DNA from 3 places in the Herbaspirillum seropedicae genome. Region 2 is predicted to be linked to each of the others. Evidence: predicted binding sites of a transcription regulator. Region 2 holds the regulator's gene; each other region holds the start of a gene.

The links. Region 2 encodes sigma-54, which starts transcription at its own class of promoters, with help from an activator protein. Its sites were predicted from a motif close to TGGCANGNAANCTGCTTT; they were not measured.
Region 1: the regulator sigma-54 is predicted to act here: its motif matches at 6,863-6,880, upstream of urtA (urea ABC transporter substrate-binding protein).
Region 3: the regulator sigma-54 is predicted to act here: its motif matches at 2,570-2,587, upstream of ACP92_RS10830 ([protein-PII] uridylyltransferase).

What each region holds. Positions count from the first base shown of each region.
Region 1 is NZ_CP011930.1:5,396,900-5,406,486, forward strand. Features, by position in the region: gene rarD (EamA family transporter RarD) at 31-927, opposite strand; gene ACP92_RS23510 (Bcr/CflA family multidrug efflux MFS transporter) at 951-2,171, opposite strand; gene ACP92_RS23515 (ABC transporter substrate-binding protein) at 2,477-3,898, shown strand; gene ACP92_RS23520 (sensor domain-containing diguanylate cyclase) at 3,914-5,635, shown strand; gene ACP92_RS23525 (ferritin-like domain-containing protein) at 5,737-6,564, shown strand; gene urtA (urea ABC transporter substrate-binding protein) at 6,934-8,187, shown strand; gene urtB (urea ABC transporter permease subunit UrtB) at 8,433-9,587, shown strand, end outside.
Region 2 is NZ_CP011930.1:4,549,117-4,558,703, forward strand. Features, by position in the region: gene ACP92_RS19775 (monovalent cation:proton antiporter family protein) at 1-657, opposite strand, end outside; gene ACP92_RS19780 (KpsF/GutQ family sugar-phosphate isomerase) at 1,012-2,040, shown strand; gene ACP92_RS19785 (KdsC family phosphatase) at 2,040-2,594, shown strand; gene lptC (LPS export ABC transporter periplasmic protein LptC) at 2,591-3,199, shown strand; gene lptA (lipopolysaccharide transport periplasmic protein LptA) at 3,269-3,874, shown strand; gene lptB (LPS export ABC transporter ATP-binding protein) at 3,876-4,619, shown strand; gene ACP92_RS19805 (RNA polymerase factor sigma-54) at 4,692-6,182, shown strand; gene hpf (ribosome hibernation-promoting factor, HPF/YfiA family) at 6,336-6,698, shown strand; gene grxD (Grx4 family monothiol glutaredoxin) at 7,030-7,341, shown strand; gene ACP92_RS19820 (UbiX family flavin prenyltransferase) at 7,365-7,967, shown strand; gene ACP92_RS19825 (SDR family oxidoreductase) at 8,058-8,825, opposite strand; gene mdeB (alpha-ketoglutarate dehydrogenase) at 8,980-9,587, opposite strand, start outside.
Region 3 is NZ_CP011930.1:2,445,206-2,454,792, reverse strand. Features, by position in the region: gene tsf (translation elongation factor Ts) at 1-464, opposite strand, end outside; gene rpsB (30S ribosomal protein S2) at 602-1,342, opposite strand; gene map (type I methionyl aminopeptidase) at 1,694-2,518, shown strand; gene ACP92_RS10830 ([protein-PII] uridylyltransferase) at 2,670-5,222, shown strand; gene ACP92_RS10825 (pseudouridine synthase) at 5,327-6,073, shown strand; gene ACP92_RS10820 (cyanophycin metabolism-associated DUF1854 family protein) at 6,147-6,632, opposite strand; gene ACP92_RS10815 (cyanophycin metabolism-associated ABC transporter) at 6,637-8,913, opposite strand; gene ACP92_RS10810 (cyanophycin synthetase) at 9,585-9,587, shown strand, end outside.

The sequences.
Region 1 (9,587 bases), 850 kb from region 2:
GCCAGTAAGAGGGAAACGATAGGGCAGCGTTCAGGCGCCGCCGGCGCTGGGCTCTGCCGAGCTTTGCGCGCGGGTGCGCAGGTAGCGCCACAAGCCTTCGGCGGAGTATACCGCGAGCGCCGCCCAGATCACGCAAAAGCCGATGGCGCGCGCCCCGGTAAAGGCTTCGCCGTAGATCAGCACCCCGCCCAGCAGCTGGATGGTGGGCGAAATGTATTGCATCAGGCCCAGCATCGACAAGGGGATGCGACGCGCGCCATGGGCAAAGAGCAGCAGCGGCACCGCCGTGATGGGGCCGGACAGGGCCAGCAGGATCCGGGCCGAGGTGGAGGCATGGGTGAAGGCATTGCTGTCGCGCAGCGTATCCACACCCAGGACCAGCAGCACCAGGGGCAGCATCAGCAGGGTTTCCAGCGACAGGCCTTCGAGCGCACCGAGGTGCGCGGTCTTGCGCAAGAGGCCATAGAAGGCGAAGCTCAGGGCGATCAGCAAGGAGACCCACGGCAGGCTGCCATTGGCGATGGTCAGCCAGATCACCGCCCCCAGCGCCAGGAAGACCGCCAGCCATTGCAGCGGCCGCATGCGTTCCTTCAAGATCAGGTAGCCCATGAAGACGCTCATGAGCGGGCTCATGAAATAGCCCAGGCTGGTATCGACGATGCGCCCGGCGTTGACGGCCCAGACATACAGGGTCCAGTTGCCGGTGAGCAGCAGCGCCGACAGCAGGAAGCCGCCCACCACCATGGGCCGCTTGACGACCTCCCCGACCCAGCGCCACTGCCGCCGCCAGGTCAGCACGGCCACCAGGAACACGCAGGACCAGAACAGGCGATGCACCACGATATCGAAGGAGGGGATCTCCTTCAACAGCTTGAAGTAGAGCGGAAACAGGCCCCACAGGATGGAGGCGGCGACGGCGTAGAGCATGGTCGGTCAGGCCATCGGCGCGGTCATTGCGGCGACACCGCCGGCGCATGCTTGGCCGCGAAGTGATAGACCAGCAGGGCCGTGACCCCGCAGACCGCCATCACCGAGACCAGCGGCAAGGCCGTGCCGTCATGCCACAGGCTCATGGCCACACCGGAGAGCACGCCCATGCCGAACTGCAGGCTGCCCATCAGGGCGGCGGCGGTGCCGGCCTGGCGGCCCTGGTGCTTCAGGGCGATGGCGGTGGCGTTGGGGCCGGTGAAGCCATAGGCGGTCAGGAAGCCGAAGAAACCTAACAGGAGCAGCGGCAGCGTTTCCAGCCCGACCAACACCAACAGCGAGACCGTCAACGACAGACCAGCGGGCACCCACAGCACCTTGCCCAGCACGCGTTCGGCCGAACGCTTGACCACCAGGCGCGCATTGACCTGCGAGGCGGCGATGAGGCCGATGGCGTTGGAGGCGAAGACGAAACCGAAATACTGCGGCTTGACCCCATGCAACTCGATCACCACGAAGGGGCCGCCGGCGATGTAGGCAAACATGCCGGCCTGCACCAGGCCGCCGCACAGCACATACGACATGAACTGGCGGTGCCGCAGCAAACCCCAGTACTGGCGCAGGGTGCGGCCCAGGTGCAAGGGTTCGGCGCGGGACACGTCCACGGTTTCGGTGAGGTACTTGCGCGTACCCAGGATGCACAGCAGGCCGAACAAGGTCAGCACCACGAAGATGCCGCGCCAGCTGGCGAAGACCAGCATCAGGCCGCCGATGAAGGGCGCCAGGATGGGCGCCAGGCCGAACACCAGCATGAGCATCGAGAAGGCCTTGGCCGAGCCTTCCGCCCCCATGCGGTCGCGCACCATGGCGCGCGGGATCACCATGCCCGCGCTGCCGCCCAGGCCCTGGAACAGGCGCAGCACGATCAGCGTCTCGATGTTCTGGGCGAAGATGCACAGCAGCGAACAAACGAAATACAGCGCAATGCCGAAGAACAGCGGCGGCTTGCGCCCGAAGCGGTCCGACAGCGGGCCGTAGAACATCTGCCCCACGGCCACGCCGATCAAGAAGGTCGCCAGCGTCAGCTGGACCTGGTTGGTCCCCACGCCCAGGTCCTGGGCGATGGCGGTGAAGCTGGGCAGGTACATGTCGATGGCCAGCGCGCCCATGGCGGTAAGGCCAGCCAATACGGCCAGCCATGCGGGAAATTTGCCCGTCGAGAGCGATGTGTCGTTGTTCTGCATGTGGAAATGATGAGGCAGCTGCCGGGGCAGCCTGATGGCGTGAGGCCGCCATTATAGATCGGTGCGCAATTTGCTTCAGGCATCCAGGTCAAGGCCCCAGCGTCAACACGAGCAACAAACCTGAGCCTGGACAAGGAAATGGCAGGCCATCTCTCCCCGGATTCGTGCACGACCGTACAAAAACTGGCACACTCGTTTCCACAGAGCTCACAGCCAGGCAACAGTGCAGCGAGCGGCGAGGAGGCGCACCGTATCACGATGACGCCAGGAAACACAGACAAAACTCATAGCCGCAGGGGGAATCGATGCATGGACGATCCACGCCATCCAGCAGCGTTGCAGGACCAACAGATGAAGTAGGTGCGCCCGCGGCCTGCGCTGCGGATTCGGCCTATTCTGCCTATTCGGCGTGCTCGCGGCGCACATGGCTGCGCGCCAGCGCCGCCGCCACAGCCTCGCTGCTGCTGGGCTGCGAGCGCGCGGGCAAAGAGGAAAGCTCAACAGTCGAGCTGGCGCCGGCGCAGGACACGCTGGTGCTCAACGCCCTGGTCTGGGCGCCGGACTGGGCCGAGGAAATGCAGCGTGTCTGCGATGGCTTCATGCATGAGCACCCTGGGGTGCGCATCAACCTGCAATTCATGATCGGCAATTCGGTGGAGGAAAACCTCAAGCCGCGCGCCACCACCGACAGCCTGCCCGACATCGTCTCGGTCAACGCCAGCCCCTACACCGCCAGCCTGGCGGACCAGGGCCTGCTGGCCGACCTGGGCCAGACGCGCAGCTGGCACGGCCTGCTGGATATCCTGCAACGCGAGTGGACGGCGCCGGGCGGCTGCCGCTTCGGGCTGCCTTCGGGCGTGGCCACGACGCTGATCTATTACCACCCCGACCTGTTCGAACGCGCTGGCATCCAGGCGCTGCCGGGCGACTTCGAGCAATTCCTGGCGGCCGGCGCAGCCTTGCGTCGGGCCGGCATCACCCCGCTGGCGCTGTCGGGCGGCTTTCCCAACATGCTGGGCAACGGACCTTTCAGTTACGGCTTTGCCAATCTGGTGGCCAGCAGCACGCCGGACTGGCGCCAGCACATCGCCAACGGCACGCTGGCGCTGGACAATGCCCAGGGCTGGGCAGTCTTCAGCCGTCTGCGCACCCTGATGACGCGACACCTGGTGCAAGCCGATTGCCTGCGCGCCGGCTACGACGCCACCCTGCGCCAGTTCGCCGAGGGCCGCGCCGCCATGACCTTCCAGGGCAGCTGGGCGGCCGGCGTGCTCATGCAGGGGCGCGGCCAGCCGGTGGGGGTGTTCGTGCCGCCGTGGAATGACAAGGATCAGCCGCGCCAGGCCGTCATCGGCAGCGAAACCGGCTTTGCCATCGCCCAGCGCATCAGCGCGCGGCACCGCCAGGCGGCGGCGCGCTTCCTGGACTATCTGTTCGGCGCGGGTCTGCCGGTCTGGCAAGGCAAGCGCCAGAATATCCTGCCCTTCAAGACGCCCGCCCCTTCGGCCAAGGGCGATGCCGCCCTGTTCGCGCTGGCGGCCGGGATGGCGCGCGACGCGGCGGCCACGGGCGCGCCGGGACTGTATTACTCCTACCTGCCGGTCAATACCATCGACGTGCTGCATGCGCTGCTGCCGGCGGTGCTGTCGGGCAAGACCACGCCTGTGCAGGCGGCCCGCGCGCTGCAGGAGTCCATCAGCGCGCAAGCCCGCGTGGGCGGCAAATAAGAGCGAGGCCAAGGCATGCGCAAGCGACTGGACTTCCTCTCCCGCCATTTCCTGCGCCGCATTGCGATCGGCTATCGGCTCATCAGCGCCTTCATCCTGGTCTCGCTGTTGCCGCTGCTGATCTCGGGCCTGCTGGCCTATGGCGAAACCAGCCGCGCGACCCAGGACAAGGTGCGCGCCTACTCGGTGCAAGTGGTCCAGCAGATCTCGCAGAACCTGCTCTTGCGCATGGAAAAGATCGAGGACACCAGCGAAGCGCTGGCGCTGTCGGAGAAGATGCAGCGTCTGCTGGCCGACTACTACAGCGGCGACGCCGACGCCAGCGCAGCAGCCCGCAACAGTGCGGCGCGCGTGCTGCTCGATACCTACGGCGCCTTGACTTACGTGAACCAGAAGTATTTGCTGGACCGTGACCGCCAGGTCATCGATCCGCAAATCTTCGCGCCGCTGGCCAGCAGCATCGGCCGGGTGGCGGAAGAGGCCCCCGAGCTGACCGGGCGCGGCTGGTGGACGCTCTACCACGCCGGCCATGGCCAGAAGAGCCTGGCCATGCTGCGCGAGGTGCGCTTCACCGCCAACAACCGGCCTGCCGGGGTGCTCTTCGTGGGCGTGCATCCGAGTTACTTCTTCGACATCTTCCGTGGCGCGGACCTGGGCTATGGCGCCAGCATTTCGATTGTCGACGCCAGCGATGGCGCAGTGGTGGTACAGAGCCGGGAATCTTCCGCCAGCCAGGCCGATCCGGCGCTGCTGGGCGGCATCACCGAGAGCCTGGCGCAAGGCCGCGACAGCGACTTCATCGCCTATGTGGGCGCTGACAAGACCCCCTATTACGCCGCCATCGCACGCCTGCCGCATACCTCCTGGTGGGTGGCCAGCATCACGCCCAGCGATCGCCTCAATGCCGATACGCGCTCGGTGCGGGACAAGATCATCGCCATCGGCCTGGTCTGCTTTGCGGTCTCGCTGCTGCTCTCGGCGCTGATCTCGCGCAGCATCAGCGTACCGCTGCAACGGCTGGTGGCGGCGATGAAGGAGGCGGGCAGCGGCGACACCACGGTACGGGTGGAACAGCACGGCAATGACGAGATCGCAGTGCTTTCGCGCAAGTTCAACGAGATGGCCGGCAAGCTGCAGCAGAACAGGGAAGTGCTGGAAGAACAGGTGCGGCTGCGCACCCGCGAACTGGAGCGCGCCAACCGCAAGCTCGAGGCGCTCTCGGCCACCGACGGGCTCACGGGCGTGGCCAACCGGCGTCGCTTCGACGAGGCGCTGGCCAATGAAATGCGGCGCGCGGTGCGCTCCGGCCAGTCATTGGCCTTGCTGATGCTGGACGTGGATTACTTCAAGAAATACAACGATCGCTATGGCCACCTGGCCGGCGACGAATGCCTGCGCATCGTGGCGCGGGTGCTGCAGAAGAGTTCGCGTCGCGCTACCGACCTGGTAGCGCGCTACGGCGGCGAAGAGTTCAGCGTCATCATCGCCGAATGCGATACCACCCAGGCGCTGCAACAGGCCGAGAACATCTGCCAGGCCATCTTCGAACTGAAGCTGCCACATGCCGATTCGCCCTTCGGCTACATCAGCGCCAGCATCGGCGTGGCCGTGCTGCTGCCCGATGAGCATACCGCGCCCGAACAGATGGTGCGCATCGCCGACCAGGCGCTGTATCACGCCAAGTACCAGGGCCGCAACCGCGTCGTGCTCGGCAGCGACGCTACCCAGGGCCTCTAGAGCAGCCTTCCTGACGCCGCGCTGACAGCCCTGAACCAATGCCGGTGCGCTGCATCATACCGCTATGCCAACCCGTTCCTGACAGAGAAAGGTATAGCAAGATGAGCTCGAGCCGCCAAGAAAAACAACACTGGACCATTGAAGACATCGACTTCTCCCGCATCGACCTGGCGCGGGTGCGACAGGATGAAGACCTGTTCTACCTGGTGGCCTGCGCCTCCTTTGTCGAGAGCGGTTCCGACCTCTACACCCACAACCTGGTCGAATACTACAAAGGCGACGCCGAGGTCGAGACCTGGCTGCGCGAGCAATGGGAACAGGAAGAGCTGCAGCACGGCGCGGCCCTGCGCGCCTATGTCGAGCACGTCTGGCCGGAATTCGACTGGCAGCGCGCCTATCAGGGCTTCCTGGATGAATATTCGCAGTATTGCAAGGTCGAGCTGCTCGAGCCCACCCGCGCCCAGGAGCTGGCCGCGCGCTGCGTGGTCGAGACCGGCACCTCGACCTATTACCGGGCGCTGGCGCGCGCCACCGACGAGCCGGTCCTCAAGCAGCTGGCCGGGCTGATCGCCAATGACGAGGTCAACCACTACAAGCACTTCTACCATTACTTCCGCCGCTACCGCCGCGAGGAAAACATCGGCCGCTCGCGCGTCTTCGGCACCCTCAGCCGCCGCACCCTGGAACTGAAGAACGAAGACGCCGATTGCGCCATCCGCCACGTGGCCATGGTCTACAAGCCGGAACTGGCGGCCGATCCGGCCCGCCTGAAGGAACTGGCCTCGCGCATGAGCCGCACGGTGCGGGTCAATCTCAAGCCCGAGACCACCATCAAGATGATCATGCGGCCGCTGGAATTGCCCATCCGCCTGCAGAACATGATCGAATTCCCGCTGCGGCAGTTCATGCAGCATGTGCTGCTGCGCTGAACGATCCAGGTTGGCGCAAGCGCGGCCTCCGCTGTGATTTGCTGATTGCCAACAATTGAGAACGCGCGCGGCCTGAACTGGCAACAGCCCGCAAACCCGCTTGTGACATGGCTTTTCGGCCGCCCCAAGATCGGGCGGTCGCAAGCGCCAGCTTGGTGAATATTGCCATCCCGCCATTAAATTGTTGACGATTGCGCCCGCCTTTGGTGCGCAATCGTTTTCATCCTGGCACGACCTCCCCTGCCAGGCCTCCCTCTTCGCCCCGCTTTGATGCAGCCGCACGCCCATTTCCGGGGATTGGCACGCAATCTGCTAAAGCGACTGGGCAGTGAAAAAATTCTTCCAAAACTCTTCTCGAGGGAGCACCACATGTCACGTCGTACCGTACTGAAAGCCACCGCTCTGGGCGCATTCGCACTGGCCGCATCCTCCTGGCTGCCTTCGGCTTTCGCTGCCGACACCATCAAGGTCGGTATCCTGCATTCGCTGTCGGGCACCATGGCCATCTCTGAAACGTCCCTGAAGGATGTCGCCCTGATGACCATCGATGAGATCAACGCCGCCGGCGGCGTGATGGGCAAGAAGCTGGAACCGGTGGTGGTCGACCCGGCCTCGAACTGGCCGCTGTTCGCTGAAAAGGCGCGTCAGCTGATCTCGCAGGACAAGGTCTCGGTGGTGTTCGGCTGCTGGACTTCGGTGTCGCGCAAGTCGGTGCTGCCGGTCTTCAAGGAATTGAACAGCCTGCTGTTCTACCCGGTGCAGTACGAAGGTGAAGAACTGGAGAAGAACGTCTTCTACACCGGTGCGGCGCCCAACCAGCAAGCCATTCCGGCCGTGGAATACCTGATGTCCAAGGAAGGCGGCGGCGCCAAGCGCTTCGTGCTGCTGGGCACCGACTACGTCTATCCGCGCACCACCAACAAGATCCTGCGCGCCTTCCTGCACAGCAAGGGCGTGAAGGATTCCGACATCGACGAGGTCTACACCCCGTTCGGTCACTCCGATTACCAGACCATCGTGGCCAACATCAAGAAGTTCTCCGCCGGTGGCAAGACTGCGGTGATCTCGACCATCAACGGCGACTCCAACGTGCCCTTCTACAAGGAACTGGGCAACGCTGGCCTGAAGGCGACCGACGTGCCGGTGGTGGCGTTCTCGGTGGGTGAAGAAGAACTGCGCGGCGTGGACACCAAGCCGCTGGTGGGCCACCTGGCCGCCTGGAACTACTTCGAATCGGTGAAGAATCCGGTCAACACCGCCTTCATCAAGAAGTGGAAGGAATACGCCAAGGCCAAGAACCTGCCCAACGCCGATACCGTCGTGACCAACGACCCGATGGAAGCCACCTACGTCGGCATCCACATGTGGGCGCAAGCCGTGGAAAAGGCCAAGTCCACCGACACCGACAAGGTGATCGCGGCCATGGGCGGCCAGACCTACAAGGCGCCCTCGGGCTACACGCTGGAAATGGACAAGACCAACCACCACCTGCACAAGCCTGTGATGATCGGCGAAATCAAGGCGGACGGTCAGTTCAACGTGGTCTACAAGACCAAGACCACCATCCGCGCGCAACCCTGGAGCCCGTACATCCCGGGCAACGAAAGCAAGCAGAAGAACTAAGCTTGCGCTTGTTGTTGTAGTTCATGGCGTTCTTCGGAGCGCCTTCGATACGCCGCTGGCGCGGCTACTCAGGACGAACGGTCCGTGGGTTGTGCAACAAAGACCCGTTCGGACTGAGTAGCCGCAAGGCGGCGTATCGAAGGCGCTCCGTCCGCCCAGGCATTCCCCTCCACAAGAAAACCGCCCGACGACTCGCCCCGGCCACAGCATCGTGCCCGGCCCGCGCTTCGCGGCGCACACCGACCATGAAACCAGCCATCCAGTTCCTACGCGGGCTGCTCGCGACCTGGCTTTGCGTCCACGCCCTGGCGGCGTCGGCGGCCATCGATCCGGCCTTGCTCAAGCCCCTTGGCGGAGACGACCCCGACGCGCGCATCGACGCCGTCAACCAGATTGCCGCGCTGGCCAATGATGACGCGCTCAAGATTCTCAACGCATTGAACAGCGACGCGCTCTACGTCACCCCGGCCGGCGACGTGCTCATCGTCGATGAGGCCGGCCAGGCCTTCAACCCGGCCACCGACAAGAGCGGCCCCGCGCCCGATGACGCCGAAGGCATTACCGTCAACAACCGTCTGCGCGGTGCGGTCGATGGCGCGCTCTCGGGCCTGAAGCTGCTCTCGCCGCAACGCGAGCAACGCCTGGCGGCCGCCAATGAATTGCTCAAGAATGCCGACCCGGCGCAGATCCCCTTGATCGTCAAGGCGCTGGCCAAAGAAAGCGATGCGCAGATCAAGGATGTGCTGCAACAGGTGCAGGCCACCGCCAATCTGCATTCTCCTGATCCCGCTGCGCGTCGCGCCGCCGTCAAGACGCTGGCCGACACCACCAATGCCTCCTTGAAGCCGGCCCTGGAAAACATGCTGGCCAAACATCCCGATGGCTCCTACGTGGAACCCGATGAGGGCGTGCGCGTGGAAGCCGTGCGCACCCTGGCCGCGCTGGACCGCCACTTGGCCATCGTCGATTTTGCCGGCAAGCTGTTCTATGGCGTCTCGCTGGGTAGCGTGCTGTTGCTGGCGGCGCTGGGCCTGGCCATCACCTTTGGCCTCATGGGCATCATCAACATGGCGCATGGTGAATTGCTGATGATCGGCGCCTACACCACCTATGTGTGCCAACTGGTCTTCCGCAAGTTCTTCCCCGGCGCCATCGATGCGTATCTCGTGGTGGCGCTGCCGGCGGCCTTCATCGTGGCCGCCGCCGTCGGCATCGCGCTGGAGCGCCTGGTGATCCGCTGGCTCTATGGCCGTCCGCTGGAAACCCTGCTCTGCACCTGGGGCATCAGCCTGATGTTGATGCAAGGCGTGCGCTCCATCTTCGGTGCGCAGAACGTGGAAGTGGCCAACCCGAGCTGGATGTCGGGCGGTGTCACCGTGCTGGGTTCGCTGGTGCTGTCC
Region 2 (9,587 bases):
GCGCTTGACCACGATGCGGAACCAGCCGCGCATGAGCTTGCTGCCAAAGAACAGCAGCAGTGCCAGCACCACCAGGGCCTTGCCTGCGGCCCAGCCCAGCGTGACCATGATGTTGCCGGACTCGTTGGCCAGCGCTGGCACGACGATCAACAGCGGCACCAGCGCCAGGTCCTGGAACAGCAGCACGCCCAGGATGCGACGACCGTGTTCAGTCTCCAGCTCCAGCCGCTCGGTGAGCAGCTTGGAGACGATGGCCGTGGACGACATGGTCAGCGCGCCGCCCAAGGCAAAGGCCGCCTGCCAGCTGATGTTGAAGAACTGCGGCAGGAAGGTCGCCGCCCCCCATCCCAGCACCATGGTGGCCGCAATCGTGGTGGCCACCTGCGCCACGCCCAGTCCGAAGACGATGTGACGCATGGCCGAGAGCTTGGCCAGCGAAAATTCCAGGCCGATGGAGAACATCAGGAACACCACCCCGAACTCGCCCAGGGCGTGGGTGGTTTCATTGTCCTCGGCAAAGCCCAGGCCGTGGGGACCGATGATGATGCCCACTACCAGGTACCCCAGCATCGGCGGCAATTGCATCATGCGGAAGGCCACCACGCCGAGCACTGCGGCAGCCAGCAGGAATAAGGTCAGTTCCAGTCCGGAAAACATGTCTGGTTCAGTTTCTTGTAACGATGATAATTATTTTGTCTGTAGCGCGACCGCCATCGCCCCCCTTGCGCCTGCCGGCGGCACGCACCGGGATGAAGCGCTTTACTTCATCGCCAGTCCAGGTCGGAAGCATATTGCTTCATGCAACCATTGGGTAGCCACCATTTTCGCAACGCCTCCCGGACGACCTCCGCACTGTCGCCGTCCACGGCTTCCGCTGGCCGGCAATCCCCTGTGGCACGCTGCTGCGCTGCGATGCGGCGGGTTGCCGCGGGTTCGCATGTCAGCATTTCCTTACATCTGGCCAGTTGTCTGGCAAGTTTTTTGCTTTGCTAATTCGTTTATACTTCGGTTATGAGTGTAACCGATGACAAAACCACGCCTGCATCTTTTTCGGCCGGGGCCGCCCGCCGCGCCATCGAACTGGCGCGCCAGACCCTGCAGATCGAAGCCGATGCCATCCTGGCCCTGAAGAACCGCCTTGGCGACGACGCCAGCGAACCGCTGGCCCAGGCCGTCCACCTGTTGCTGCAGTGCAATGGCCGCGCCGTTGTCTCGGGCATCGGCAAATCCGGCCATATCGGCCGCAAGATCGCCGCTACCCTGGCCTCGACCGGCACGCCCTCGCTGTTCATGCATCCGGCCGAGGCCGCCCATGGCGACCTGGGCATGGTCACGCCCAATGATGTGTTCATCGCCATCTCCAATTCCGGGGAAACGGGCGAGCTCATGGCCATCATGCCCATCGTCAAGCGCATGGGCGCGGTGATCATCGCCATGACCGGCAATGACAATTCCAGCCTGGCGCGCATGGCCAACGTGCATCTGAACGTGGGCGTGGACAAGGAAGCCTGTACCCTCAACCTGGCCCCCACCGCCAGCACCACGGCCACGCTGGCCATGGGCGATGCGCTGGCGGTCTCGCTGCTGGATGCGCGCGGCTTCCTGGAAGAAGATTTTGCCCGCTCCCACCCCGGTGGCGCGCTGGGCCGTCGCCTGCTCACCCATGTGCGCGACGTCATGCGCAGCGGCGACGCCATTCCGGCAGTGAGCCCGGATGTCTCGCTGTCGCAGGCGCTCATGGAGATCACGCGCAAGGGCATGGCCATGACCGCCGTGGTGGATGCGGACTTCCGCCCCATCGGCGTGTTCACCGATGGCGACCTGCGCCGCCTGCTCGAACGCGGCCAGGACTTCAGCCAGTTCCGCATCGCCGAGATCATGCACGCCAATCCGCGCACCGTGAACCAGGACCAGCTCGCCGTGGACGCGGTGCAGCTGATGGAAGAATTCCGCATCAACCAGCTGCTGGTCACCGATGCCCAGGGCGTGCTGACCGGCGCCCTGCACATCCATGACCTGACCCGCGCCAAGGTGATCTGATGACCGCGCCCTCCTTCGCCAGCACCCTGCCGGCAGCCGCCCTCGAGAAGGCAGCCGGTATCCGCCTGATGATCTTCGACGTCGATGGCGTGCTCACCGACGGCGGTCTGTTCTATGGCGAAGACGGCGAGGCCTTCAAGCGCTTCAACGCGCTCGATGGCCATGGCATCAAGTTGATGCAGCAGTTCGGCACCGCCGCAGCCATCATCACGGCGCGCCAGTCGCCCTATGTGCTGCGGCGCGCGCGCGATCTGGGCATCGCCCATGTGTTCCAGGGCGTGCATGACAAGCGCCAGGCCTTCGAGCAGCTGTTGCAGCATACCGGCCTCAACGCCAATGTATGCGGCTATCTCGGCGACGATGTGATCGACCTGCCGGTGCTCACGCGGGTGGGCTTTAAGGCTTGCGTGGCCAATGGCCACCGCGAGGTCAAGCTGCGCAGCCACTACGTGACCCAGGCCAGCGGCGGCAATGGCGCCGTCCGCGAGATCTGCGACCTGGTGCTGGCCGCGCAGGGCAACTACGAGGCGGCGCTGGCGCCGTACCTGGCATGAGCGGGCGCAGCGGCGAACGTGCGGCCGACCGCATCCGCATCGGCGTGATCCTGGTGCTGCTCATCGGCGCTGCCCTGGGCAGCCTGTGGGTGCTGCAGTCCATGCGCGCGGCCGGCGACCAGCAGGCCGCGCAACGTCCGCGCGGCAAGCCCGACTATTATCTGGAAAACTTCAGCTACGTGAAAATGGGGCCGAACGGCCTGCCGCGCTACGATATGTCGGGCGTGAAGATGGTGCACTACCCGACCGACGATTCCTTCGAGATCACCAAGCCGGTGGTCCACAACCTGGACCAGGGCAAGCCGCCCATGGAGCTCTATTCCGATACCGCGCGCGTCACCGATGAGCAGACCCAGATCCACATGTACGGCAACGCCAACGCCATCCGCGCGCCCTACAAGGGGCGCGAACAGATGCAGGTGGTCTCGGACTACCTGTTGCTGTTGCCGGATGACGAGATCGTCAAGACCGACAAGCCGGTGGCCATGACCATGGGCACGACCCGCCTCAACGGGGTCGGCATGGTGGCCAACAATGCGACCCAGGTCGTGCAGCTGTTCGGCAATGTGCGCGGCTACTACGAACCGACGCCGAAGAAACGCTGACCATACTGATTCGCGCCCCCCGATATTCCGTCAGAACAATAACGCCAAGACCCGACCAGACAGGATTTTATGAAACGCTCATTGCTACTTCCGTTGCTGATGCTGGCTGCCCTCAGTGGCGTGGCGCGCGCCGAGAAGGCCGACACCACCAAGCCCACCAACATCGAAGCCGACCAGATGGTCTACGATGACGTGCGCCAGGTGAAGACCTTCACCGGCAACGTCGTCATGACCCGCGGCACCCTCATCATCAAGGCCGGCCGCGTGGTGCTCACCACCGACCAGTACGGTTATGAAAACGCCGTGCTCTACGCTGCCCCCGGCTCGCTGGCGACCTTCCGCCAGAAGCGTGACGGCGGCCCCGACCTGTGGATCGAAGGCCAGGCCGAACGCATCGAATACTCGGAACAGACCGAAGTCTCCAAGCTGTTCCAGCGCGCCCATATCCAGCGCATGGATGGCAAGCGCATCACCGACGAAGTCAATGGCGAGTTCATCTCCTACGACAGCCGCGCCGAATTCTATTCGGTCAACAATACTGCCAGCGGCCAGAGCAAGCCGGGCGCGGGCCGCATCACGGCCGTGATCCAGCCTCGCAATCCGCCGCCGGCGCAGCCGGGCCAGCCCGCCCAGCCTGCTACCCCGCAGCCCACCCAGCCCGGAAAGGATCAGTAAGATGGCAGCAAGCTCGCTGGTCGTGCGCGGCCTGAAGAAAAGCTATGGGGCGCGCCAGGTGGTGCGCGACGTTTCCATGGAGGTGCGCAGCGGCGAAGTGGTCGGCCTGCTCGGCCCCAACGGCGCTGGCAAGACGACCTCGTTCTACATGATCGTCGGTCTGGTGCCTTCCGATGGCGGCGAAATCGATCTGGACGGAGAGCCCATCTCGCGCCTGGCCATCCACAAGCGCGCCACGCTGGGCTTGTCCTACCTGCCGCAGGAAGCGTCGGTATTTCGCAAGCTGACCGTGGAAGACAATATCCGCGCCGTGCTGGAACTGCGCCAGGAAGACGGCAAGCCGCTCTCCCGCGACGAGATCGAAGGGCGCCTGAACAACCTGCTGCACGAATTGCAGATCGAGAAGCTGCGCGAGAGCCAGGCCCTGTCGCTGTCGGGCGGTGAACGCCGGCGCGTCGAGATCGCCCGCGCACTGGCCACCGATCCGCGCTTCGTGCTGCTGGACGAGCCCTTTGCCGGGATCGACCCGATTGCCGTGATCGAGATCCAGCGCATCGTGCGCTTCCTCAAGGAACGCGGCATCGGCGTGCTCATCACCGACCACAATGTGCGCGAGACCCTGGGCATCTGCGATCGCGCCTACATCATCAACCAGGGCACCGTGCTGGCCAGCGGCAACCCGGAAGAGATCATCGCCAACGAATCAGTGCGCCGCGTTTATCTGGGCGAGCACTTCCGCATGTAACCCAGGCACAGGCGCAAACGACCAGGACACCGGCATTGCAACCAGCGGGCCACGCCGCTTCCAGAAAGAAAGATGAAACAGTCGCTCCAGTTACGTACCTCGCAGCATCTCGCATTGACGCCGCAATTGCAGCAGTCGATCAGACTGCTGCAACTGTCGACGCTGGAATTGCACCAGGAGCTGGAGCAGATACTGACCGACAATCCCCTGCTGGAACGCCTCGACGACGCGCTCGACAATTCGGTGCGCCTGCTGGCCGATGGCGCCGTCTCGGCGGCCCCCTCGAGCGGCGTGAGCGAGACCACCGGCAGTGAGGCCAGCAGCGAAGCCGCTCCCGCAGCGGCCGATGGCGAATCCAGTTTCGAGTACCAGGACACCGCCCCCGAGGGCGTGAGCGGCGACTCCGACTGGAGCTTCGACGATGTGGCCCGCAGCGGCAAGTCGCCCGATGACGAAGACGCCCGCCCCCAGCTGGAAGCGCACGAAATCACCCTGCGCGAACATCTGCTGGAACAGATCCGCGTGACGGCGCGCACGCAGCGCGACCGCGCCCTGCTGGAACTGCTCACCGATGCGCTGGACGACAGCGGCTATCTGGAAGAGCCGCTGGAAGACATCCTCGCGCGCCTGCCCGAAGAGTTGGGCGTGGACCTGGAAGAACTCTCCATTTCGCTGAAGCTGCTGCAAAGCCTGGACCCGGCGGGCGTGGGTGCGCGCAGCGCTGGCGAATGCCTGGCCCTGCAGATCCGCCGCCTGCCCAAGGTGCCCTTCGTCACGCGCCGGCTGGCGCTGAAGATCGTGGAAGATTACCTGCCGCTGTTTGCGCAGCGCGACTTCAACAAGATCAAGAAGGCGCTCGATTGCGATGACGAAGACCTGCGTGAAGCGCAGGCCGTGATCCGCCAGTGCCGTCCGCACCCCGGCGCGGAATTCGCGCGCGATGCCTCCGACTATGTCGTGCCGGACGTGATTGTCAAACAGACAAAGAACGGCTGGCAGGTCATGCTCAACCATGAGGTCATGCCCAAGCTGCGCGTCAACGCCATGTACGCCAGCGCGCTCAAGCAGGCCAAGGGCGAAGGATCGCTATCCTCGCAGTTGCAGGAAGCCAAGTGGCTCATCAAGAACATGCGGCAACGTTTCGATACAATTTTGCGCGTCGCGCAGGCCATTGTGGAACGTCAAAGAAACTTCTTTTCACATGGGGCAGTCGCCATGCGCCCCCTTGTGCTACGTGAAATTGCTGATACACTGGGTCTACACGAGAGCACTATCTCTCGCGTGACAACTCAGAAATACATGCTCACACCGCATGGCATGTTTGAGTTGAAGTACTTCTTCGGTAGCCACGTCGCAACTGAAACCGGAGGCGAAGCTTCCTCCACCGCGATACGGGCGCTGATCAAACAGTTGATAGGAGCCGAAAACCCGCAGACCCCATTATCCGATAGCAAGATTGCGGATATGCTGGCAGAACAAGGCATGGTGGTCGCGCGACGCACAGTCGCCAAATACCGCGAAGTGTTGAAGATTCCGCCAGTCAATCTCCGCAAGTCCCTCTGAGTTTTTCCTCAGTTTTTCTGCAGTACCGTTGCTGTGTTCCGGCAAGCATCCCGCTGATGCCCATGCCATCCGACACGAAGACCGTGCCCGTGGTACAGCTGCAGCAAGGATGAATTGCACGAACCTCCAGTGACTTCACGATAGGAGTCTTGTATGAATCTGACCATCAGTGGACACCACCTCGAACTGACCCCCGCCATCCGGGAATACGTGCAAAGCAAGCTGGCCCGTATCAAGCGCCATTTCGACAACGTGATCGACGTCAGCGTGATCCTGAGCGTAGATAAACTCACAGAAAAGGAAAAGCGCCAAAAAGCGGAAATCAACGTCCACATCAAGGGGAAGGATCTACATGCGGAAAGCATTGCGCACGACCTCTATGCAGCCATCGATGCCCTGATCGACAAGCTCGATCGCCAGGTCATCAAGCACAAGGACAAGTTGCAGGAACATCACTCCATGGCCAAGCGCCTGCCTGAAGAAGCCCCGGACGACGCGGTCGCCGGCGCGGCATGATGCCTTGATCTTCAAGCTTTCATGAGCAAAGGGCGCGCAAGCGCCCTTTTTCATTCATGTCCCCGCACCGGCGATCATTGCCCGGTAGAAAATCCGCATAGGATATAAATAATTTACCTCGTCGGTGGGCTTCGCGGTGGGCTTCGACTTGAAGGCGCCGATGGCGACCTTATCTTTTCCACAGCCCTTCGGATCAGGAAAATGATTTTGATACAAAGCATTTCCCGAAGACAATATTTCACCAACCGCAAGACAAGTCGCCCGTCCGACTCCAACGCACGCGGCGGCTTTTCCCTATAATGTCGGCAATCCCATTTTTAAAGGCATAGCCATGAGCGACGTCCAATCCTGGATCAAAGAAACCGTGACCCAAAACCCTGTCGTGCTGTTCATGAAGGGCACCGCGCAATTCCCGCAATGCGGCTTTTCCGGCAAGGCCATCCAGCTGCTCAAGGCCAGCGGCGCCGAGAACATCGTCACCGTAAACGTCCTGGAAAGCCCGGACGTGCGCCAGGGCATCAAGGAATACTCGAACTGGCCCACCATTCCCCAGTTGTACATCAAGGGTGAATTCGTCGGCGGCTCCGACATCATGAGCGAGATGTACGCCTCGGGCGAACTGCAGACCCTGATCAAGGGCTGATCTTTTTCGCGCCTGAAGCTCCCGTGAGCGTTTCTTCCAGCCGGCCGCGCCAGCGCCTGATCGTCGCCATCACCGGCGCGACCGGCGCCATCTACGGCGTGCGTTTGCTGGAACACCTGCGCAAGCATGGCCAGATCGAAACGCATCTGATGGTCTCTGAAGCCGGCGTGCTCAATCTCCACCAGGAGCTGGACATGCGGCGCAAGGATGTGGAAGCGCTGGCCGACGTGGTGCACAACGTGCGTGATGTAGGCGCCTGCATCGCCAGCGGTTCCTTCGCTTCCACCGGCATGGTGGTGGCGCCCTGTTCGATGAAGACCCTGGCCGCCGTGGCGCATGGCCTGTCCGACAACCTCATCACCCGCGCAGCCGATGTGGTGCTCAAGGAACGCCGCCGCCTGGTCCTGATGGTGCGCGAAACTCCCTTCAACCTGGCGCACCTGCGCAACATGACCGCCGTCACCGAGATGGGCGGCGTGATCTTCCCTCCCCTGCCCGGCTTCTACCAGCGCCCTGCTTCCATGGAAGAGATGGTGGACCATACGCTGGGGCGCGTGCTGGACATGTTCGGGATCTCCATGCAGCTCACGCCGGAGTGGCAGGGCATGAAAGGTGGAGCGGATTGAAGCCGCATACACACGCTATAAAAAACGCGCCGCAGATTCTCCTGGCGGCGCGTTTTTCTTTTGGCCTATCGCGGCCCCTGGCATCGTGAATCAACCACGCCCGATGTAGGGCATCTTGGTCGCCATCACCGTCATGAACTGCACATTGGCCTCCAGCGGCAGGCTGTCCATGTAGAGGATGGCGCGGGCCACATGTTCGGCATCCATGGTCGGCTCGACCTTGGTGGAGCCGTCGGCCTGCAGCGTGCCCTTCTTCATCAGCGTGGTCATGTCGGTGGAGGCATTGCCGATGTCGATCTGCCCGCAGGCGATATCGTAGGCGCGGCCATCCAGCGACGTGGCCTTGGTCAGGCCGGTGATGGCGTGCTTGGTCGCGGTATAGGAGGCCGAGAACGGACGCGGTGCATGCGCCGAGATGGAACCGTTGTTGATGATGCGGCCCCCGCGGGGCGACTGGTCCTTCATGATGCGGAAGGCTTCCTGGGAGCAGAGGAAGACGCCGGTCAGGTTGATATCCACCGCTGCCTTCCACTGCTCCACGCTCAGCTCTTCCAGCGACACGGGCGGCGCGAAGATGCCGGCATTGTTGAACAGCATATCCAGACGACCGAAGCGCTCGCGGGTCTTGGCGAAGAGCTGCTTGACCGACGCCGGGTCGGTCACGTCGGCGGCCACGACCAGCGCATTGGGGCCGTCTTCGCCGGCCAGCCTGACGGTCTCCTCCAGGGCGTCCTGGCGGCGTCCGGCCAGGGCCACGCCATAGCCTTCGCGCAGCAGCGCCAAGGTGATCTGCCGGCCAATGCCGGAACCTGCGCCGGTGACCAGCGCGATGCGTTTGGGTGCTTGGGGTGCTGCCATCGGGTGTACTCCTCAATGTGGCTCATGGACGGGGTGCATCACGGGCCGATAAAAAAAACCGCCTGTGATGCACAGGCGGTTTTCACTATAGCAAACACGCAGCGGGGCCAGATGAGAGATTTTCAATCCGGCCAGCCGCCGTTCATCTATCGCCCTATACCGTGGACGACAAGGGCTTGGCCGTATCGATGCCCAATGTACGCGCTGCTTCTTGCAGCCGCGCACGATCATCACCCCACACTTCGCACAAGGCCGTGTAAGCAATCCAGCGCGCATCGATCTCGAAGAAGTCGCGCAGGTTCACCCGCGTATCGCTGCGGCCAAACCCATCCGTCCCCAGCGTCACATACGGTGCCGGCACAAAGGCGCGGATGCTCTCGGGCAAGGTGCGGATATAGTCGCTCACCGCAATGACCGGCACAGCACTGCCCTGCAACTGCTGCGTCACATACGGCAACGCAGCGCTGCCCGCCAGGCGCTGCGCACGCTGTGCCGCCACGCCATCGCGCGCCAGCTCGGTATAGCTGGTCACGCTCCAGACCTCGGCCTCGATCTGCCAGTGCTGTTGCAGCAGCGCTGCCGCGGCCACGGCTTCCTTGAGGATAGGGCCGGAACCCAGCAGACGCGCCTGCGCCTGCGGCTTGCGCGCCAGGCAGTAGAGACCGCGCAGGATGCCGTCCTGCACGCCTTCAGGCAGGCTGGGCTGGGCCTCGTTCTCATTGGTAACGGTGATGTAGTAGAACACGTCGTCACCGCGTTCCA
Region 3 (9,587 bases), 2.1 Mb from region 2:
AGGTAGGAAGCCAGCTTGGCCGAGGTTTCGAAGCGCTGGAAGCGGCGGAAGGACATGTTCTCGCCGATGCGGCCGATCAGTTCGGTGCGCAGCTCTTCCAGGGTCTTGCCGTCGGGCAGCTTGCAGGCGCCCAGGGCAGCCACGTCAGCGGGATTCTGCTCGACCACCAGCTTGGCGGCGGCTTCGACCAGACCGATGAACTCGTCGTTCTTGGTCACGAAGTCGGTTTCGCAGTTCACTTCGACCAGCGCGCCGACGTTGCCGGCGATGTAGGTCGAGATCACGCCTTCTGCGGTGATGCGGGAAGAGGCCTTGGAAGCCTTGCTGCCCAGCTTGACGCGCAGGATCTCTTCGGCCTTGGCCATGTCGCCATCGGCTTCGGTCAGCGCCTTCTTGCATTCCATCATCGGCGCGTCGGTCTTCGCGCGCAGATCGCCCACCATTGCTGCGGTAATTGCCGCCATACTTTTCTCCTGACTTGGGGGCATCCCGCCTGTGGCGGCATGCCTGAAACTCGAAAATTGAATCAAAAAAAAGGGGCCACTGCGTCACTACCCGCTGTCACCCCTTTTTCTACTACCGTACTACCGGAAGAGCAGAATCAAGCCTGCTCGACCTCGACGAATTCGTCGCCCTTGACTGCTTCAACCACGTCGTTGACGGCGTTGGCGCGACCTTCCAGGACTGCGTCAGCCATGCCGCGAGCGTACAGAGCGATCGCCTTGGCGGAGTCGTCGTTACCCGGGATCACGTAGGTGACGCCTTCGGGCGAGTGGTTGGTATCGACCACGCCGATGACCGGGATGCCCAGCTTGGCGGCTTCGGTGATGGCGCCCTTGTGGTAGCCGACGTCGATGACGAAGATGGCGTCAGGAATGCCGCCCATGTCCTTGATGCCGCCGATGGCCTTTTGCAGCTTTTCCTGCTCACGGCTGAACAGCAGGGCTTCCTTCTTGGACAGCTTCTCGACCGAACCGTCTTCGACAGCAGCTTCCATGTCCTTCAGGCGCTTGATCGAGGTCTTGATGGTCTTGAAGTTGGTCAGCATGCCGCCCAGCCAGCGCTGGTCAACGTAGGGAACGCCAGCGCGCTGTGCTTCAGCAGCCAGGATTTCGCGGGCTTGACGCTTGGTGCCGACGAACAGGATGGTGCCGCGGTTGGCCGACAGTTGACGCACGTACTTCTGCGCCTCCTGGTACATGCCCAGGGTCTTTTCCAGGTTGACGATGTGAATCTTGTTGCGATGACCGAAAATGAAGGGGGCCATCTTGGGGTTCCAGAAGCGGGTTTGGTGACCGAAGTGGACACCGGCTTCCAGCATTTCGCGCATGGTAACGGACATGAATTTCTCCAGGGTTAGGTCTGGAATCCGCTCGGTCATCCGGCTCATGCAGCCAGACACCCTTTTAGCGAACGGATTCGCGTTTCAAAAGATATTTTCTACAAACATTGCCAAAAAGACATGAAGAATCATTCGCATACATTCCGCATACCTGATTTCGGCGTCTGACCTGTGGTTTTCAGATCAGCCCGGCATTCTACTCGACCCCGTCACTTTGTTCAAGTAGCACATGAACCCGGATGGCGAAACCCTTCACAAGCCTGACCGCGCGGGCCGGAGACGGCAAAACAGAAACCAACCCCGTCGTCTATAATCTCGTCTTGACGATTTTCTAGCGAATTGCGATTCATCATGGGCAACATCACCATCAAGACCGCCGAAGACATCGAAGGCATGCGCGTAGCCGGCCGCCTGGCCGCCGAGGTGCTGGACTACATCACCCCCTTCGTGAAACCGGGCGTGACCACCGGCGAGATCGACCGCCTCTGCCACGAGTACATGACCAATGTGCAAGGCAGCATCCCGGCGCCGCTGAACTACTGCCCGCCCGGCTACACGCCCTACCCCAAGGCCATCTGCACCTCCCTGAACGATGTGATCTGCCACGGCATCCCGGGCGACAAGGTGATGAAGAACGGCGACGTGCTCAACATCGACGTCACCATCATCAAGGATGGCTACCACGGCGACACCAGCCGCATGTTCTTCCTGGGCGAACCTTCCATCCTGGCGCGCCGCCTCACCGAGATCACCTACGAATGCATGTGGCTGGGCATTTCCAAGATCAAGCCGGGCGCACACCTGGGCGATATCGGCCATGTCATCCAGCAGCACGCGGAAAAGGCCGGCTACAGCGTCGTGCGCGAATTCTGCGGCCATGGCATCGGCAAGGTCTTCCACGAAGAACCGCAGGTGCTGCATTACGGCCGCCCCGGCACGCTGGAAAAGCTGGAAGCCGGCATGATCTTCACGGTCGAACCCATGATCAACGCCGGCCGTCGCGAAATCCGCGAAATGGGCGACGGCTGGACCATCAAGACCAAGGATCGCAGCCTCTCGGCGCAGTGGGAACATACGGTGCTGGTCACCGAAACCGGCTTCGAAGTGCTGACCGTCTCACCAGGCATGCCGGCGCCGCCGGCCTTCATCCAGAACCAGGCCACCGCCGCAGCCTGAACCGGACTGGCGCAGCAAGACCGTGACGCCGGCGACCCTGCACACGGCTTCCGGCATGAAACCTGCTAAGGGCATGGGGCCGCATGGGGATGCGGCCCTGTTCATTTCCAGCGGCCCCGCCCGGCCCTGCCTTCATTGATCGATTCCAACGATGCCCACTCTCGCCATCACGCTCAAGAAACAACTCAAGGCTGCGCGCCAGCAGGCCATCGAGGTGTTCCAGTCCAACCACAAGACCGAGCAGTTGCTGGCGCAGTTGCGCCGCACCGTCGATGAGGCCCTCACCCAGGCCTGGGAGGCCCTGGGCATGTCCGGCAACGCCGCACTGGTGGCCGTGGGCGGCTATGGCCGCGGCGAACTGTTCCCGCATTCCGACGTGGACGTGCTGATCCTGCTGGACAAGGCGCCGGACGCCGGCAAGAAAGAGAAGCTGGAATCGCTGGTGCAGCTGTTCTGGGACATCGGCCTGGAGATCGGCCACAGCATCCGCACCATCGATGAATGCCTGGACGAGTCCGCCGCCGACATCACGGTACAGACCAGCCTGCTGGAAGCGCGCCTGGTGACCGGCAGCCGCGCCCTGTTCAAGCAGCTGCAGGAACGCTACCAGGCCGCCCTGGACCCGCTGGCCTTCTTCCAGGCCAAGACGCTGGAGATGCGCCAGCGTCATGTGAAATATGAAGACACGCCCTACAGCCTGGAACCCAACTGCAAGGAAAGCCCCGGCGGCCTGCGTGACCTGCAGGTGATCCTGTGGGTGGCCAAGGCGGCCGGCCTGGGCCACTCCTGGAGCGAACTGGCCGAACACGGCATGCTCACTTCCACCGAAGCGCGCCAGCTGCGCCAGAAGGAACGCGCCTTCAAGGACATCCGCATCCGCCTGCACATCCTCACCGATCGCCGCGAAGACCGCCTGGTGTTCGACATCCAGACGCAGATCGCCGAAACCTTCGGCTTCAAGACCACCGACACCCGGCGCGCCAGCGAATACCTGATGCAGCGCTACTACTGGGCCGCCAAGGCAGTCACCCAACTCAACACCATCCTGCTGCAGAACATCGAGGCGCACCTCTTCCCGCAGCAAGCCGTGCCGCGCCAGATCAACGAGCGCTTCAATGAGGTCAACGGTTTTGTCGATATCGCCCACGACCATGTCTTCGAAGAGACGCCCTCGGCCATGCTGGAAGTGTTTCTGGTGCTGTCCCAGCATGCCGAGCTCAAGGACATGTCGGCCCGCACCATGCGCGCGCTCTGGCATGCCCGCTTCAAGATCGACAACGCCTTCCGCAACAATCCCGAGAACCACCGGCTGTTCATGCAGATCCTGCAAAGCAAGCGCGGCATCACCCACGCGCTGCGCCGCATGAACGCCACCAGCGTGCTGGGACGCTACCTGCCCAACTTCCGCCAGATCGTCGGCCAAATGCAGCACGACCTGTTCCACGTCTACACGGTGGACCAGCACATCCTGATGGTGGTGCGCAATGTGCGCCGCTTCACCATGAGCGAACACGCCCACGAATACCCCTTCTGCAGCCAACTGATGGCCAACTTCGCCCAGCCCTGGGTGCTCTACGTGGCTGCACTCTTCCACGATATCGCCAAGGGCCGCGGCGGCGACCACTCCAAGCTGGGCATGGCTGACGCCCGCGCCTTCTGCGTCCAGCATGGCATTTCGCCGGAAAACACCGATCTCATCGTCTTCCTGGTGGAGCAGCACCTGGCCATGTCGCATGTGGCGCAGAAGCAGGACATGTCCGACCCCGACGTCATCACCGCCTTCGCCCAGTTGGTCAAGGACGAGCGCCATCTCACAGCGCTCTACCTGCTGACGGTGGCCGATATTCGCGGCACCAGCCCCAAGGTCTGGAACGCCTGGAAGGGCAAGCTGCTGGAAGATCTCTACCGCATGACCCTGCGCGTGCTGGGCGGCGAAGAACCTTCGGCCGACCGCGAACTCAAGAATACCCAGCAGGAAGCCATCAAGACCCTGCGCCTGTACGGCCTGCCGGCCGATGCCCACGAACAGCTGTGGAAGCAGCTCGACGTAGCCTATTTCCTGCGCCACGACGCCTCCGACATTGCCTGGCAGACGCGCTGCTTCTTCGACAAGGTCGATACCGCCGTGCCGCTGGTGCGCTGCCGCCTCGCGCCCATCGGCGAGGGGGTGCAGGTGGCGGTCTACACGCCGGACCGGCAAGACCTCTTCGCCCGCATCTGCAGCTACTTCGACGAAAAGAGCTTCAGCATCTTCGACGCCAAGATCCACACCACCCGCAACAATTACGCGCTGGACGCCTTCCTGATCAATGCCCCGGTCTTCGCCAAGAACTACCGCGACATCATCAACCTGATCGAGCACGAGCTGGGCGCGCTGCTGCAATCCGAAGAGCCCTTGCCGGCACCCTCCAAGGCCCGACTGTCGCGCCTGTCGCGCACCTTCCCGGTCAATCCGGCGGTGGACCTGCGCCCCGACGAGCGCGGCCAGTACTACCTGCTGTCGATCTCGGCCAATGACCGCGCCGGCCTGCTCTATTCGATCTCCAACGTGCTGGCCAAGTACAAGATCAACCTGCATACCGCCAAGGTGATGACCCTGGGCGAGCGGGTGGAAGACGTCTTCCTCATCGATGGTCCGGGCCTGTCGCAGCCGCGCAACCAGATCCTGCTGGAAACCGATCTGCTCAAGACCCTGCGCATCTGATCCACGCCGGCGGGGCCGCTGCTGCGGTGGCGCGGCGGCCCCGCTTGGCCGTACAATCTCACCCTCGCCGCTGGCCGGCTTCCGTTTTTCGCAAGGCAATCCCCATGACTGAACCCGTACGACTTTCCAAACGCATGTCCGAACTCGGCCTGTGCTCGCGCCGCGAAGCCGACGAGTGGATCGAGAAAGGCTGGGTGCGCGTGGATGGCGTCGTGGTGTCGGTCCTGGGCAGCAAGGTGCTGCCGCACCAGAAGGTTACGGTGGAGCGCCAGGCCAGCGCCGAACAGGCGCAGCGCGTGACCATCCTGCTCAACAAGCCCATGGGCTACGTCAGCGGCCAGGCCGAAGACGGTTACAAGCCCGCCGTGGTGCTGGTCAACGAACAGTCGCGCTGGGCCGAAGACCAGACCGAGATGCGCTTCCACCCACGCCAGTTGAAGAGCCTGGTGCCGGCCGGACGGCTGGACATCGATTCGGTCGGCCTCTTGGTGCTGACCCAGGATGGCCGCATCGCCAAGCAGTTGATCGGCGAGGATTCGGCGGTCGACAAGGAATACCTGGTGCGCGTGCAATACACCCGCCCCGGCAAGCTGCCCGAATCCGATCTCAAGCGGCTGAACCACGGCCTCATCATGGATGGCAAGCCGCTGCGCCCGGCCAAGGTGGTGTGGCAGAACGAGGATCAGTTGCGCTTCACCCTGCGCGAAGGCAAGAAGCGCCAGATCCGCCGCATGTGCGACATGGTCGGATTGAAGGTGATCGGCTTGAAGCGCGTGCGTATCGGCGGCGTCAAGCTCGGAGAACTGCCGACCGGACAGTGGCGCTATCTGCGGCCGGACGAAAAATTCTGATCGCGTTCGCCTGAATGAAGAAACGGCCCTGATTCACATCAGGGCCGTTGTCTTTTGCAGCGTGCGAAAAGGATCAGAGGAAGCGATCCAGGATCTTGCGGCTGTGCTTGTCCAGCGCCTTCTGGTCGCGGATCAGGAACTGGATGCCGTGACTGTCGGCAATGAGCAGCGCCGGCGCCGCCAGGCGGCGGATGTCTTCCTCGCCCTTGAGCGTGAAGGTTGTGGTGCCACGCGTGGTCTGCACGGTCCAGTCGCTGGGCGTGGCGAAGGTGGAGACGCTGACGATGCGCTGGATCTCCGGCATGAATTCGCGGCTGGCCAGCTCCTGCTCTACCAGCGCGCGCGTGGGCGCGTCGAGCTGATCCAGGGTATCGATCCAGGCCAGCTCATGGCCGTCGCTGCTGACCAGGGACATGCCCCGATCAGGCGAGGTGATGGGGAATGCACGCACCGGGATCACGTTGTCATGGGCCACACCCGCGGCATCGGTCAGCACCAGGCGGCCGAAACTGTTGCGTTGCAGGGTGAAGGACTGGGGGGCGTTCATTGGGGTGTTCATGGTCTTACTCGCCCTTCTCTTCTTCGCTCACCGAGACCTCGGCCTCGCCCTCAGGATTGCGCGCCTGGGCCTGGTAGAGCTTGTAGTAATGCCCTTCGCGGGCCATCAGTTCTTCATGGTTGCCGACCTCGACCACCTGGCCACGGTCCAGCACCACCAGACGGTCCGCCTTGCGCAGCGTGGACAGGCGGTGCGCAATGGCAATCGTGGTACGGCCTTGCACCAGGTTGTCCAGCGCCTTCTGGATTTCCTTTTCGGTAGTCGTATCGACCGAGGAAGTCGCCTCATCCAGGATCAGGATGCGCGGATCGATCAGCAGCGCGCGCGCAATCGAGATGCGCTGGCGCTCGCCACCCGACAAGGCCTGGCCGCGCTCACCCACCAGCGAGTCATAGCCCTGCGGCAGGCGCAGGATGAATTCATGCGCATGGGCCGCACGGGCGGCGGCGATGATTTCCTCGCGGGTGGCTTCCGGCTTGCCGTAGGCGATGTTCTCGGCAATCGTGCCGAAGAACAGGAAAGGTTCCTGCAAGACCAGGCCGATGTTGCGGCGGTATTCGGAGATCGGCAACGAGCGGATATCCACGCCATCGATGCGGATCGCGCCTTCGGAGACATCGTAGAAGCGGCAGATCAGGTTGACCATGGTGGACTTGCCCGAACCGCTGTGGCCGACCAGGCCGATCATCTCGCCCGGTGCAATCGACAGGCTCATGTTGCGGATCACCGCGCGATTGCCATAGCGGAAGCCGATGTTGCGCACCTCGATGGCGCCCTGCACCTTTTCCAGGTGCACCGGATTGGCCGGCTCCGGCACGCTGGAGACGTGGTCCAGGATATCGAAGATGCGCTTGGCCCCCGCCGCCGCCTTCTGGGTCACCGAGACGATGCGGCTCATCGAGTCCAGGCGGGTATAGAAGCGGCTGATATAGGCCAGGAAGGCCGTCAGCACGCCCACCGTGATCTGGTTGCTGGAGACCTGCCAGATGCCGAACACCCATACCACCAGCAGACCCACTTCGGTCAGGAAGGTCACCGTCGGCGTGAACAGCGACCAGATCTTGTTGACCCGGTCGTTGACCATCAGGTTATGGCGGTTGGCTTCGCGGAAACGCGCCACTTCGCGCTTTTCCTGGGCAAAGGCCTTGACCACGCGGATGCCGGGGATGGTATCGGCCAGCACGTTGGTCACTTCCGACCAGATGCGGTCGATCTTTTCGAAACCGTGGCGCAGGCGGTCGCGCACCACGTGGATCATCCAGGCGATGAAGGGCAGCGGCAGCAAGGTCACCAGCGCCAGCCAGGGATTGATGGAGATCAGGATGGCTGCGGTCATGATGATCATCAGCACATCGATGGCGAAATCCAGCAGGTGCAGCGACAGGAAGACGCAGATGCGGTCGGTTTCCGAGCCGATGCGCGCCATCAGGTCGCCGGTGCGCTTGCCGCCGAAATATTCCTGCGACAGCCGCAGCAGGTGGGAATAGGTGGTAGTGCGCAGGTCCGCGCCGATGCGTTCGGACACCAGCGCCAAGATGTAGGTACGCGCCCAGCCCAGCCCCCAGGCCAGCACCGCCGCACCCAGCAGGCCCGACAGGTAGAGCGTGGCCAGGTGGGTATCGATGGGTGCGCCGTTCTGGAATGGAATCAACACATTGTCCATCAGTGGCATGGTCATGTAGGGCGGCACCAGCGTGGCGGCGGTGGAGGCCAGCGTCAGCAGGAAGCCCAGCAGCAGCGAGCCCTTGTAGGGCTTGGCAAAGCGCGACAGGCGGAACAGCGCCCAGGTGGACGGCGGGGCTTCCTTGGTCTCGGGACAGATGGCACAGGTTTCCTGCCCTTCCGGCAGCACGGCCTTGCAGTTGGGGCAGACATCGCCCTCTTCCTCGGCCTGCACGCCCGAGGCCAGCAAGTCACGTTGCTGCTCGAACAACTTGATCAGGCGCAGCGCCTGCGGATTCTGCGACAAGGTATAGCGCCAGGCCGCCAGCCGTCCCGCGCCATCGCAGAGCTCCAGGGTGCCGACGCCGGCATGGTCATGGTGCTTCAGTTGCAGATCGGGGCGATAAGCCCATTCCTGCCACGCCTGTCCCGCAGGCGGGCTGGCCAGCAGGCGGCGGTCGGTGGCCAGCACCAGCGAACGGTTGAATTGCAGCTGGGCGTCGAGATCCAGCTCCAGCCAGGCCAGCACGGTTTCGCCAGCAGCCAGGCGGGCGGCGATTTCCGTCTGCCAGCGCTCGGGCAGGCTGGTATGGGCGGAAGGAAGTGAGTCAGTAGTCATGTAACGGCAACGTTGGGCCCGATGTGAGCGGTGAGGCTAGAGGTAATGGATGAGCAGGTCTCTGCGGACCTGTTGCCTGCGCCAGCGGGCAGCGCGCGATTATAGCGCAGCACTGCCCACCTGCACGGCTCCTCCGATAACGCGAGAACCTGCGAAATGGTGCACCTGGACGCCAGCGCAAGCGCACTTTTCCTCATCCTGCGGACCCGGGAAAGGCGCGCCGCCCATGTTTTTTGCGCCCGGACTGCCCAGAGTGCGGGACAGTCTGCGACAATAACGTTCACGTCCATCCCCACATCCTTCCCATGACCTACGCCCCCTGCCCCCGCCAAGCTGATCCTATCGATTCTATCGATCCGATCAGTCCTACGTCAGGCCGCGGGCACAGGCGCTGATTTCCTGCCAGCAAAAGAATTGATGGCCTGCCTGTCACTTCCAGTAAACCAAACGCCGTCCTGCGCGTTAGTGTTCCATGCGCTATTCTGACAGAGTGCTGACCAACCCGGGGTTGGACAGCCTCTGGCTGGCGCGATGTCCCAGGGAAGACGGCGGCATCGGCGAGACGGCTTGCGGGGGCCGGGCCCTCGGCCCCAGGCAGATTGAGCGGCATTAGCGGCATTAGCGATACCAGCGGCACTGTTAGCAGCACATTAAAGCGGCACACACCACACATG